Regions from separate parts of the Pantoea phyllosphaerae genome, predicted to be linked through region 1. Evidence: predicted binding sites of a transcription regulator. Region 1 holds the regulator's gene; each other region holds the start of a gene.
The links. The regulator Fur, encoded in region 1, represses iron uptake genes when iron is present. The targets are predictions, from matches to a motif close to ATAATAATGAGAACNACTATCAA.

Region 1 (3,250 bases):
CGTGGTTGAGATGGCGTCGCTGGAATCCTGCATTCGCGACGATCTGAACGAAAACGCGCCGCGCGCCATGGCGGTGCTCGATCCGCTGAAAGTGGTGATTGAGAACCTGCCGGCTGGCCATAACGAAATCATCACCATGCCGAATCATCCGAACAGGCCGGAGATGGGCACGCGCGACGTGCCGTTTGGCCGTGAGGTCTGGATCGATCGCGCTGACTTCCGCGAAGAAGCCAATAAGCAGTACAAACGTCTGGTGCTGGGCAAAGAGGTGCGTCTGCGCAACGCCTACGTGATCCGTGCCGAGCGCGTGGCAAAAGATGAAGAGGGGAATATCACCTGCATCTACTGCACTTGCGACGTCGATACCCTGAGCAAAGATCCGGCTGACGGCCGCAAGGTAAAAGGCGTGATCCACTGGGTCTCCGCCGACCATGCGCTGCCGGCGGAATTCCGCCTTTACGATCGCCTGTTCAGCGTGCCGAACCCTGGTGCGGAAGAGGATTTCCTGACCACCATCAATCCGAACTCGCTGGAGATTCGTCAGGGGTTTGTCGAGCCAGGCTTACAGAACGCCAGCCCGGAAGCGCCTTATCAGTTTGAGCGTGAAGGCTACTTCTGTGCCGACAGCCGATATTCGCGTCCGAACCAGCTGGTGTTTAACCGCACCGTGGGCCTGCGCGACACTTGGGCGAAAATCGGCGAGTAATTTTTTCGCATTCGGCTTGATATGCATTTACGACAGGGCGAGCAATCGCCCTTTTTTATATCTGCAATTAGCGGCAAGACCATTTTTTGTTATGTAACAATCCATTATCTCTTGTCAGACCAGACTGGGAGTTGTCTGAGTTAACGAAAATTAATCAATTTCCAGATGTGAATTTCATTTTTTCAGGTAGGCTATTCGCTCTTTGAAGAGGCTATGCGGGCATAAAAAGGAAAAATGATGACAGCTCTTGGTCAGGAAGCAAAACACAGCGTGGTAGTTTTACATCAGTTAATCGAACGTATATTCAATCAGCCTTCAGGCGAAGACGATACCTTCGATCTGCTGCTCTCGCACTTCCATCCCGATTTCCGCATGGTCACACCCCAGGGGCGACTGCTCGATTTGAATCAAACTGAAGCGTTGTTTCGGCAGCTGCAGGGGCGTCGCGAAGGCATGCGCATCGCCACCAGCGAACACGCGGTGATCTCTCAGAGCAAAGATGAGATCACTATTCAGTATCGCGAGCTGCAGATGATGAACGGCAGCGATCAGGCGCGCATTTCGCTGGCGATCCTCGACTGCACTACCTCAATCCCCCGCTGGCGCTACCTGCACGAAACGCTGGTCGCCTGACGGCCATAAAAAAAGCCGGTACATAGACCGGCTTATAGCATTACTGCATAGCACACATTTTTACTGATCGTGGAGCGTTTCGTCTTCGCGGCAATCGCCCAGCGAGCAGTGTCCATAGAGATAAAGGCTATGGTTCGTCAGCTTGATGCCGTGACGGGTAGCAATATCTCGCTGGCGTGATTCGATTGATTCATCGCTGAATTCGATGACTTTGCCGCAGTCGAGGCAGATCAGGTGATCGTGATGATGCTGCTGGGTCAGTTCGAAAACCGATTTTCCACCTTCGAAGTTATGACGCGTAACGATGCCCGCATCGTCAAACTGATTCAGTACGCGATAAACGGTAGCCAGACCAATCTCTTCGCCCATATCAATCAGGCGTTTATACAGATCTTCCGCGCTGACGTGATGGCACTGAGGTTCCTGAAGCACTTCCAGAATTTTCAGTCTGGGCAGCGTGACTTTCAGGCCAGCCTTCTTTAATGCGGTATTGTTGTCAGTCATGCGGATATTGTCCTGTTACTTTGCTGGTTACTTGAGGCGCCTTGCCTTGAATGTCGTTCGGTGTCTATTCTCATTTGCGTCTCATTATAGAGGCGAAGTTTTGAAATGAAAACCGAGGGAAACGCCTGAAATCAACACGGGCTGTAAGAAGAAGCGTAACGGCGCCGGGCGGAGAAATGCAGGAGGTTCGTTATCATCTCGCTAACTTCCTGACCTCGCGGAAGAAATAAGCAGATAACCGATGTGGGTATTGTACAGAATCAGAGATAAAAGTTAAAAATCTGTAGCTATTATTTCTATAGGAAAAACCATTAACTCAATGTGAGCCAGCGCCCACATTGAGTATGTGGCTAATCAGGCGTCGATGATGGCCTGCAGCTGCAGCTCATCGTGAATCTGCTTAACCCAGGCTTCGACGCGCTGGTTGGTTAGTTCCGGCTGACGATCTTCGTCAATCGCCAGGCCAAGGAAGTGTTTGTCATCCGCCAGACCTTTAGAGGCTTCGAAGTGGTAGCCTTCGGTCGGCCAGTGGCCGACGATCACCGCGCCGTTCGGCTCGATGATGTCGCGAATCGTGCCCATCGCGTCGCAGAAATACTCTGCATAGTCTTCCTGATCGCCACAGCCGAACAGTGCGACCAGCTTGCCGTTGAAATCGATCTCCTCCAGCGTCGGGAAGAAGTCGTCCCAGTCGCACTGCGCTTCGCCGTAGTACCAGGTTGGAATGCCCAACAGCAGGATATCGAACGCCTCGAGATCTTCTTTCGTGCTCTTGGCAATGTCATGCACTTCCGCAACCTCTTTGCCCAGCTGTTTCTGGATCATTTTTGCAATGTTTTCGGTGTTGCCGGTATCGCTGCCAAAGAAGATGCCTACGATTGCCATGGAGTAAATAACCTCTTAAATCCTGATGATGAGTGCATGCGCAGAGCGCACAATTAAGCGAATGATAGCAGAGCGGGCAAAAGGGCGGAACTCGAAAAGCCGCTCCATTTGCTTCTGCGTGCGCTTTACGCTATTCAGCCCAGTTTGAGTTGCGCCAGCAGCATTTGTTCAATCAGTTCGCTGCGGCTGATGTTGCGCTGCTCAGCCAGGGTGTTTAACGCATCCACGGCTTCGCTGGTCATTTTGAGTTCGACACGACGCAGCCCGCGCACCTTGTCACGTTTCAGTTGATTGCGCTTATTGATGCGCAGCTGTTCATCACGCGAGAGCGGACTGGTTTTCGGTCGACCGGGCCGACGCTCGTTTGCAAACAGATCCAGCGTAGTGCGGTCAGTGTGTTCTTTTGCCATGGGTTAGTAAAACTAGCGGCGCGAGCAGGCGCGTTTATAACGAAATGGGCCATTACCGCGGCAAAAAAATAGGCAGCGGCAAAATTTAGCGCGCCATCATACTCCAGCCGAA
Region 2 (3,250 bases), on a different contig from region 1:
ATGCCGCCGCACAGGCGACGAGCGATCTGCGGCGCCAGCAGGGCGACAAATGAAATGGGACCGGCCAGCGCGGTGGAGGCGGCGGTCAGCACCACGCCGAGCAGCATCAGCCACAGCCGGCTGCGCTCCACCGGCACGCCCAGCGCGCAGGCGGTGTCGTCGCCCATCTCCAGCAGGCGCATCCGCCGCGCCAGCAGCGCGGTCAGCAGCAGCGCCGCCGCCAGCACGGCGACCACCGGCGCGGTTTTCGCCCAGGTGATGCCGTTAAGCGATCCGGCGCTCCACAGCCCGGCGCTGAGCGCCGCCTCCAGCGAGGCGCTGATAATCAGCCAGCCGTTGAGCGCCATCAGCAGCGCACGCACGCTGATGCCGACGATAATCAGCCGGAAGGTCTCTACGCCGTTGCGCCAGGCGAACAGGTACACCACGCCAGCGGTCAGCACGCCGCCCAGCAGCGCCGCCAGCGTCATCGCCTCGCTGTTCTGCTGAAACAGCACCAGCGCCACCAGTACGCCGCTATAGGCGCCGGTATTGAAGCCGAGAATATCGGGGCTGCCGAGCGGGTTGCGCAGCAGCGACTGAAAAATTGCGCCGCTCACCCCGAGCGCCGCGCCGAGCAGCAGCGCCATCGCCACGCGCGGCAGTCGCCACTCCAGCACGATCAGCTGAAGGTTGCGCGCCCCCTCGCCGGTGACCAGCTGCCAGAGCTGCGCGCCCGTCACCGGCAGCGCGCCGCGCGTGACGCCGAAAAAGGCCAGCAGCGCGCAGGCCGCCAGCAGCCAGATGGCGTGCATCATTGCCCGACTCATACCTGCCCTCTCCCCAGCTTGCGGCGCACCAGCACGATCAGCATCGGCGCGCCGATCAGCGCGGTGACTACCGAGACGCGCAGTTCGCCCGGCACCATCAGGCGCCCCAGAATATCGGCGCTCAGCAGCAGGCAGGGAGTGATCAGCAGCGTGCCGGGCAGCATCCAGCGGTGGTCGTTGCCCCACAGCCAGCGGGCCAGATGCGGCGTCATCAGCCCGACAAAGGCGACAGGGCCGACGGCGGCCGTGGCGGCGCCGCTCAGCAGGGCGATAGCCAGCAGCCCGAGCAGCTGGGTACGCGCCACGCGCGTGCCGAGCGCCGTCGCCAGGTCGCCGCCCATGCTCAGGGTATTGAGCGCGCGCGCCAGCAGCAGCGCGATCAGCGCGCCGACCGCCACCGCTGGCCAGGTGGCGCGCAGCACGGCAGCGCTGCGAATATCCAGCGAGCCGCTGTGCCAGAAGCGCAGATGATCGTAAATATCGGGGTTAAGGAGAGACAGTCCGGATGTCAGCCCCTCCAGCACCGCGCCGAGCGCCACGCCAGCCAGGGTCAGGCGCACCGGATTAACGCGGCCGCCGCCGAGCGCGCCGGTCAGCGCCACCAGCAGCGACGCCAGCAGTGCGCCGACGAAGGCGAAGCCGAGCCAGTCGGCCGGCGAATCCGCGCCGAACAGGGCGATACCCAGCACCACGGCGAAGCCTGCGCCCGCGTTGACGCCGAGAATGCCGGGATCGGCGAGCGGATTGCGCGTCAGGCTCTGCATCAGCGCGCCCGCCAGCCCGAGCGCACCGCCCGCCAGCAGACCGGCAAGGGTGCGCGGCAGACGCGCTTCGCGCACGATAACGCAGTCGGCGCTGCCGCAGTGGGTCGTCAGGGCAAGGGAAACATCATGAATGGCGATCGATTTGGCGCCGAGCATCAGGCTGAGCGCGAGCAGGAGCAACAGCAGCACTCCTGAGGCGGCTATTGCGGAGAGTTGGCGCATAACGTTCCGAACCTTCACTGTTCACTGACGCAGCGAACGCGTCAATTTGATAATGATACTTGTTATCGTTATTACTCGTATTTTTGTATGTTACCATGATTCGCCTCAACCGTAGCGAGGAAAACCGCAGCAAAAGGCGACGCAATGAACAAACCCTCCCATCTCATCGATCTCAGCCTGTTGAAGACGCACCCCGCTTTTCGCGCCGTCTTTATCGCCCGTTTTATCTCTATCGTCGCGCTCGGCATGCTGGCCGTCGCCGTGCCGGTGCAGATCCAGCAGCTGACGCATTCGCCTGCGCTGGTGGGGCTTGCGGTCACCCTGGCAGGTGCAGGCATGTTCGTCGGACTGCTCACCGGCGGCGTGCTGGCAGATCGCTACGAGCGCAAACGGCTGATCCTGATTGCGCGATCCACCTGCGGCCTCGGCTTCGTGGCGCTGGCCGTTAACGCCTCGCTGCCGACCCCATCGGTCAGCGCGGTCTTTTTGCTCGGCCTGTGGGATGGCTTCTTCGGCGCAATCGGCGTCACGGCGCTGCTGGCGGCGACGCCAGCGCTGGTGGGGCGCGAAAACCTGATGCAGGCGGGCGCCATTACCATGCTCACGGTGCGCTTCGGCGCGATTCTTTCGCCCGCCGTCGGCGGCCTGGTGCTGGCGCACGGCGGCGCGGCGTGGAACTACGGCCTCGCCGCCCTGGGCACGCTGCTCACCGTGCTGACCCTGCTGCGGCTGCCCGTGATGCCGCCGCCGCCGCAGCCGCGCGAACATCCGCTGCGGGCGCTCGCCAGCGGCGTGCAGTTTTTGTTTGCCGCGCCGCTGGTCGGCATGGCGGCGCTGATCGGCGCGCTGGTAACCCTGGCGAGCGCGGTGCGCGTGCTCTACCCGGCGCTGGCGTCGCACTGGCAGGTCAGCCTCGATGAGCTGGGCCTGATGTACGCCGCCGTGCCGCTCGGCGCGGCGCTGGGGGCGCTGACCAGTGGGCGGCTGGCGCAGACGCCGCAGCCAGGCAAGGTGATGTTAGCCAGCGCCGTCGCCGCTTTCCTCGCGCTTGGCGCCTTCAGCCTGATGCCGCAGTTTGCCCTCGGCCTGGCCTGCCTGGCGGCGTTCGGCTACTGCAGCGCCGTTAACAGCCTGGTGCAGTACCAGCTGATCCAGTCGCTGACGCCCGATGCGCTGCTGGGGCGCATCAACAGCCTCTGGACGGCGCAGAACGTCACCGGCGATGCGATCGGCGCGGCGATGATCGGCGCGCTGGGGTCATGGCTGCTGCCGCAGCAGGCCGCCGCGCTGTTCGGTTTCGGCGCGGCGCTGCTGGGAGGCGTGATGTGGATGCTGATGGCGAAGCTGCGACGCTATCAACCGCCAGCGCCGACGCTGGCGGAAGAGGCGTCATGATTTAACAAACAGCTGCGCCAGACGCGTCAGCAGATGGCTGGCGCTGTAGTAGTCAAGACG
Region 3 (3,250 bases), on a different contig from region 1:
CCCAACGGTAACCGCAGCTACTACCTCAGCCGCTCGCAGCCGCCGTTCTTTAGCCTGATGGTCGATCTGCTGGCAACGCACGCAGGCGACGCGGCCTACACCAAATACCTGCCGCAGCTGCAGAAAGAGTATGACTACTGGATGGCGGACAGCGATAGCGTCGCCGCTGGTCAGGCGAGCAAGCGCGTGATGAAGCTGGCGGACGGCACCGTGCTTAACCGCTACTGGGACGCCCGCGACGCGCCGCGCACCGAATCCTGGCTGGATGACGTCAAAACCGCGAAGAACGCGCCGCAGCGCGACAAAGGCGAACTCTATCGCGATCTGCGTGCCGGCGCCGCGTCCGGCTGGGATTTTAGCTCGCGCTGGTTCAGCGACGCGCATAATCTCGCCTCAATCCGCACCACTCAGCTGGCACCGGTGGACCTCAACAGCCTGATGTTCCATCTGGAACAGACGCTGGCCAAAGCGTATCGCCTCGATAAGCAGCAGGATAAGGCGAAGCAGTTCGCCGATCGGGCGGAGAAGCGCCAGGCGGCGGTCAACCGCTACCTGTGGGATGAGAAGCAGGGCTGGTACGCCGACTACGACAGCAAAACGCGCCAGGCCAGCCCGCAGCTGACCGCCGCAGCGCTCTTCCCGCTCTATATGCAGCTGGCCAGCGACAAGCAGGCTGACCGCACCGCCTCGGCGGTAGAGAAACAGCTGCTGAAAGCGGGCGGTCTGCTCACCACCACGGTGAACAATGGCCAGCAGTGGGATGCCCCTAACGGCTGGGCGCCGCTGCAGTGGGTGGCGGTAGAAGGTCTGGAGCACTACAACAAGCCGCAGCTGGCGCAGCAGGTCGGCATGCGCTTCCTGCAGAACGTTCAGACCACTTACGACAAAGAGCATAAGCTGGTTGAGAAATATGTGGTTGATGGGCCGAATCTCGGCGGTGGCGGCGGCGGCGAATATCCGCTGCAGGACGGCTTCGGCTGGACCAACGGCGTGACGCTGATGCTGCTCGATAAATACTGTCCGAAAGAGAAAACCTGCAACAGCGCGCAGGATATTCCTCAGGCCGCGGCAACAGCGAAGTAACCTCCCCCCAGACGAAGGGCTGCTCTCGGCCCTTCGTTCTCTTTTTTACCTGTTCCTGTACAACAAACCTTGAAACACTTTTCACATATCGATAATAATTCTCACTCTGATTCTGAGACGCTTTATCAACATGTGCCGCCTGCTGAGGGCGGACCGAACAAGGACAGGACATGACGCTGCCGTTTCCCACTCACCGCTGTGCGCTGCTCTGCGCGCTGGCGATTGCTCTGCCCGCCGCCAGCCTGGCGGCCGACACGCTGACGGTGACCGCCTCGCCACAGGAGCGCGCCGACGGCCCGACGCAGGGCTATCTCGCCACCACCAGCGCAGGCGCCACCAAAAGCGATCGCCCGCTGGTCACCACGCCGCAGTCGGTCTCGGTGATTACTCGCCAGCAGATCGACGATCAGGGCGCAATCGATCTCAACCAGGTGCTGAACTATACGCCAGGGGTGTTCTCCAACTTTGGCGGCGCGGCGACCCGCTACGACACCGTTTCGCTGCGCGGCTTCCACGGCGGCGACGTGGATAATTCCTTCCTCGACGGCCTGCGCCTGATGAGCGATGGCGGCAGCTATAACGTGTTGCAGGTCGATCCCTGGTTTCTGGAGCGCGTCGACGTGATCAAAGGCCCCTCCTCTGCGCTGTACGGCCAGACGGTGCCGGGCGGGCTGGTGAACCAGACGACGCGCCGCCCGCAGTTCAGCGAGGCGGGCCACTTCCGGCTGACGGCGGGCAGCCAGGATACGCGCGGCGCGGCCTTCGACTACACCAACGCCATTAACAACGAGTGGGCGTTTCGCCTGACCGGCATGACGCGCAACAGCGATACCCAGTATGACCACACGCGCGAGGAGAAGTACGCGCTGATGCCGCAGCTGCTGTGGCAGCCTACGGAAGATACGCAGCTGCTGCTGCGCGCCTATCTGCAAAAAGATCCGTCAGGCGGCTACCACGGCTCGGTGCCGGGAGACGGCGCGCTTAGCGCCCACAACGGCGCGAAACTCAGCACCGGTTTTTACGATGGCGATCCCTCCCTTGACCAGTTCAAGCGGCGCGAGCAGATCTACAGCTACGATTTCCAGCACCGCTTTAGCGACGTCTGGTCGTTTTCCTCGACCGGCAGCTACAGCCACTCAAACGTCGATCTCGACCAGGTTTATCAGGTCGGCTGGCAGGCGCCCAACAGCACTATCCTGAATCGCTACTACTCCGGCGAACGCTCGTCGCTTTCCGCGTGGGCGACGGATAACCGCGTCACGGCGGAGTTCGACACCGGCGAGCTGGCGCACCGCCTGTCGCTCGGCGCCGAATATCATCGCTATAAAAATGATTTAAGCGACGCGGGCGGCGCAGCCAGCGCGCTCAACGCCGATACCGGCGCGGCGCTCGGGCCGATGCCGGACTATAGCTGGACGCGCAAGACGCGCCGCTACTACCAGACCGGCCTCTACCTGCAGGATGAAATGAGCTGGGATCGCTGGCATCTCGATCTCTCCGGCCGCTACGACCGCATCGTCGCCGACAACAGCGGCACGGCGCGCCGGCAGGACGATCACGTCAGCGGGCGTGCGGCGCTGCTCTACGCCTTCGACAACGGCGTCTCGCCTTACGTGAGCTACAGCCAGGCGATCACGCCGACCGCGCTAACCGGCACCGACGGCAACCTGCTGAAGCCGACCACCTCGGAACAGTATGAGACGGGCGTAAAATATCAGCCGGCAGGCACGCGCGATCTCTATACCCTGGCGCTCTACGATCTGACGCAGAAGGATGTCGCCACGCGCAATATCGTCGACTCCACCTATACGCCGACCGGCAAAGTGCATTCGCAAGGCATCGAACTGGAGGCGCGCAATCAGCTGACGCCGCGCCTGAGCACGGTGGCGGGCTATACGCTTAACCACCTGCGCTATAAAGAGACGGTAGACGGCAATGATGGCCACACGCCTTACGTCACGCCGAACAGCATGGCATCGTTCTGGGGCCACTATCAGTTTGACGGCGGCATCAGCGCGGGCGCGGGCGTGCGCTATATCGGCAAACAGTGGGCGGACAATGAGAACAGCCGACGCGTGCCGTCGGTGACGCTGTTCGACGCCTCGGTGCGCGCCGATCTCGGCGTCTGGAACAGCGCGCTGCGCGGCGCGTGGCTCCAGGTCAACGC
Region 4 (3,250 bases), on a different contig from region 1:
CGGCCGACGATTTTGCTGGCGCGCGTGTCGAAGCCCAGGCTGCGGGTGTTGTAATCCGAATAGACCCTTTGATACGCGCTGGCGCTGCCCGGCATAAACGTATTGTCGTGCGACTCGGTTTTCTGCCAGTAGAGGTGCGTGGTCAGCGTATCGAGCAGGTCGTTATAGGGCGTCCACTCATCCGCCAGGCTGACGCCGAAGCGGCGCGTGTCGCTCTGCTGCTGCGAGGTGCCCCAGACGGTGTTGCCGGAGGTATCCCAGCCATCATAGTGGGTGTGATTGGTTTTGTGGTAGTAGTCGAAGGTGGCGCTCAGCTTGTGCTGGTCGTTCGGCTGCCAGATGCCGGAGGTCATAAAGGCGTCGGAGTGCCAGTTAGCCGGATAGGCCTCTTTCACGCCGCTGTTGTTTTGCGTCTCCTGCCCGTCGCGGCGGCTGTAGACGAACAGCCCGCGCAGCTCATCGTCGCCCGCTGCCGCCGTGATGCCGTTGTGCCAGCTGCGGTCGGCGGAGTTGTAGTTGCTCTGATAGCCGAAGTACGTGTTTTTGCTGCCGCTCAGGTAGTCGTCGGCGCTTTTGTTGTGAAACGAGACGTTGCCGCCAATCGAGGCGTTGGGCTGATCGACCGCGGTCGCGCCCTTCTCAATCTCGATGCTGCCGAACATATAGGGATCGATGTAGTCGCCGCGACCGATACCAAAGGTATTGTTGCCAGCACGGCTGGCATAGGCGCGGCCGGTGGCGTCCGGCAACGGAATGCCGTCAACGTCAAGTCCGACGCGGTTGCTCTCCAGTCCGCGAATGTTGTAGCCGCTGTAGCCTGCGCGATCGAAGCCGCTTTTGCCCGAGGAGGAGCCGCCCGCCGAGCCGGTAGCGGCGATCAGCGGCTCGTAGCGCATGATGGAACCGAAGTCGTTCGCGCCGCGCTTTTGCAGATCGGCTGCGGTCAGGGTGGTTTTGTTGCCCGCTTTGGGTTTCGGCGCGGTGACGGTCATCACCGCATCGCTGCTGGCGGTGTCAATGAGAGGCGAATCGCTGGCGGCGTAGCCGCAGGCGGCGTGAACAGATGAGGCGAGCAGCGCAATTTTACACAGCCGCTGTTGGGTCAATCCCTGAAACATTAAAGACATAAGCGCAAATACCTTTTGATTGTTAGTATTTGCTCACTTACTTGCTGTCAGTAGCTAAATTCCGGCTTCGCACATAAAACCGTAAAGAGAAACGTCATTTTTATAGGAATAATTTCGCCAGAAATGTAATGTAAGTGGTAATCATTATCAACTAGCTTTAGAGTAAGATGTATCTTACACCGCACGAATTGCCAAGCTGCGCCGTGCGCTCTTCTCTTTTTTCGCTACGGAAACCCTATGACTGAGAAACCGTCCGTCACTATTCACTACTGCACGCAGTGTAACTGGCTACTGCGCTCCGCCTGGATGGCGCAGGAGCTGCTGCAAACCTTCGCGGACGACCTGTCGGCGGTGACGCTCAAGCCGGGCACCGGCGGCATTTTTGTTATTACCCTTGATAACGAGACGCTCTGGGAGCGTAAGCGCGACGGCGGTTTTCCCGATGCGGCGGCGCTGAAGCAGCGCGTGCGCGATCTCTGCTTCCCGGAGCGTTCGCTGGGTCATGTAGACAAGAAGAAGCCCTGAGGCAGCGGCGTTAGCTGGCGGCGATTTTATCCGCCGCCGCATTCAGCGCCTCGACCACCTTTTCCAGCGTTTCCGCCGAAATGTCCTGCTGCGACAGGCGGCTATTGAGCGTGGTGCGGATGCGATGAATTGCCCGATCGACGTCAGGAAGGCTACGGTTGTTCACCAGCACCGCCAGCGATGAGAGACGCTCGATAAGGTGCGCGATATGCGCCTGCTGTTCAGCCAGCCGCGCGCGCCCTGCCACATTCAGCGTATAGGCCTTGCGCGACGCCTGCGCATCCACCACGCGGATAGCGTCCATCTCTTCCAGCAGCGTCAGGTTGGGGTAGATTATGCCTGGACTGGGGGAATATTCCCCTCTGGAAAGCTCTTCGATCGATTTGATCAGCTCATAGCCGTGCGCGTCGTTTTGCGCGAGGAAGTGCAGCATTAACAGGCGGATATCGCTGGCATCCAGCATCTTCTCACGACGTTTGCGACGGCCGCCGCATTCAGCGCGCGGCGCGGAATCCTGGTGACACGAGATAGCCAGATCCTGTTTCATTGCCTGCCTGAAGGGAGTTTTTTACGGGAGGATGATAGTAGTCCGCCGCCTGGCAAAATTCAACACGGGCGGCGGTGGCGGCCTATCTGGCGTGCCAGTAAGCGACAGCGCGCACGAAGGCGGCATCCAGGCCGCGACGCTCGACAAAGTAGTCGCCAAGCGCTTTCGCGAACGCGCCTTCGCCGGTCAGCCAGATAAAGTAATCCTCCTGCGGCAGCGTAATGGTATCCAGCTCGGCGATGAGCGCCTCAAGCTTACCCGCCTGCGCGGCGCCGCTGCCGAGCCAGCGCACGTTCACGCCAGCGAGGTCCGGCAGGTAGTCGCGGCCGGTGGTCTCATCCACGCAGGCGAACAGATGCAGCTCCTGCGCCTCGGCAGCCGCCACGCGGCGCTTAAAGGCAGGCAGGCTGGTTTCGTCGCAGACATAGAGCTGAAACGCGTAGTCGGTCGGCACCACCAGCGAGCCGCGCGGACCGCCGATGATTAATCGATCGCCCACTTGCGCCTGCTGCGCCCAGCCGCTGGCGACGCCGCCTTCATGGATATAAAAATCGATGGTCAGCGATGATTCGCCGTCAAAGGCGAGCGGCGTGTAGTCGCGCGCTGGCGGACGAGCGCCGTCCGCCCAGACCACGCCTTCGTCGGTCACCTGCGGCAGCGGCAACTCCGCGCCGCTCTCCTGCGGGAAAAAGAGTTTGATATGGTCGTCAAAACCAGGTGAAGCGAAGCCCGCCAGATCGCTGCCGTGAAACTCCACGCGCCAGAATTCACCGGCGATGAGCGTTTTGCTGACAACGCTAATACGACGAAAACGTAGCTCGTTGCGCACGCGCTGCGGCGCGCGGCTGCGGGAGGCTCGGTTGTCGGAATGCATAAGTTCTCCTGTTACGCAGCTGGCCAGCGCCTTTGGCTGCAAAGGTCAGTAGGTGAGATATTTTAGAAATGATTCTCATTTAAGACGCTCAGAGTACTCATGATATATCTTACGCGCAAGGCTCGATTGTGCTGTTTTCGCGCAGCCGAAAGCCTGCGCGGGCAGCGGCCTGCACAG

Region 2: a site for Fur is predicted at 1,848-1,870, ahead of entS (enterobactin transporter EntS). Genes of this name have one in related genera too.
Region 3: a site for Fur is predicted at 1,172-1,194, ahead of ACR6A7_RS13500 (TonB-dependent siderophore receptor). Genes of this name have one in related genera too.
Region 4: a site for Fur is predicted at 1,256-1,278, ahead of ACR6A7_RS13070 (TonB-dependent receptor domain-containing protein). Genes of this name have one in related genera too.

The regions. Positions count from the first base shown of each region.
Region 1 is NZ_JBPFDE010000003.1:35,442-38,691, reverse strand. It holds gene glnS (glutamine--tRNA ligase) at 1-706, shown strand, start outside; gene ACR6A7_RS05550 (hypothetical protein) at 944-1,339, shown strand; gene fur (ferric iron uptake transcriptional regulator) at 1,400-1,843, opposite strand; gene fldA (flavodoxin FldA) at 2,198-2,728, opposite strand; gene ybfE (LexA regulated protein) at 2,863-3,138, opposite strand.
Region 2 is NZ_JBPFDE010000004.1:188,804-192,053, reverse strand. It holds gene fepG (iron-enterobactin ABC transporter permease) at 1-809, opposite strand, end outside; gene fepD (Fe(3+)-siderophore ABC transporter permease) at 806-1,795, opposite strand; gene entS (enterobactin transporter EntS) at 1,940-3,190, shown strand; gene fepB (Fe2+-enterobactin ABC transporter substrate-binding protein) at 3,185-3,250, opposite strand, start outside.
Region 3 is NZ_JBPFDE010000009.1:80,040-83,289, reverse strand. It holds gene treA (alpha,alpha-trehalase TreA) at 1-1,083, shown strand, start outside; gene ACR6A7_RS13500 (TonB-dependent siderophore receptor) at 1,254-3,250, shown strand, end outside.
Region 4 is NZ_JBPFDE010000008.1:213,592-216,841, reverse strand. It holds gene ACR6A7_RS13070 (TonB-dependent receptor domain-containing protein) at 1-1,127, opposite strand, end outside; gene ACR6A7_RS13065 (Rdx family protein) at 1,365-1,652, shown strand; gene ACR6A7_RS13060 (PadR family transcriptional regulator) at 1,663-2,199, opposite strand; gene ACR6A7_RS13055 (siderophore-interacting protein) at 2,282-3,073, opposite strand.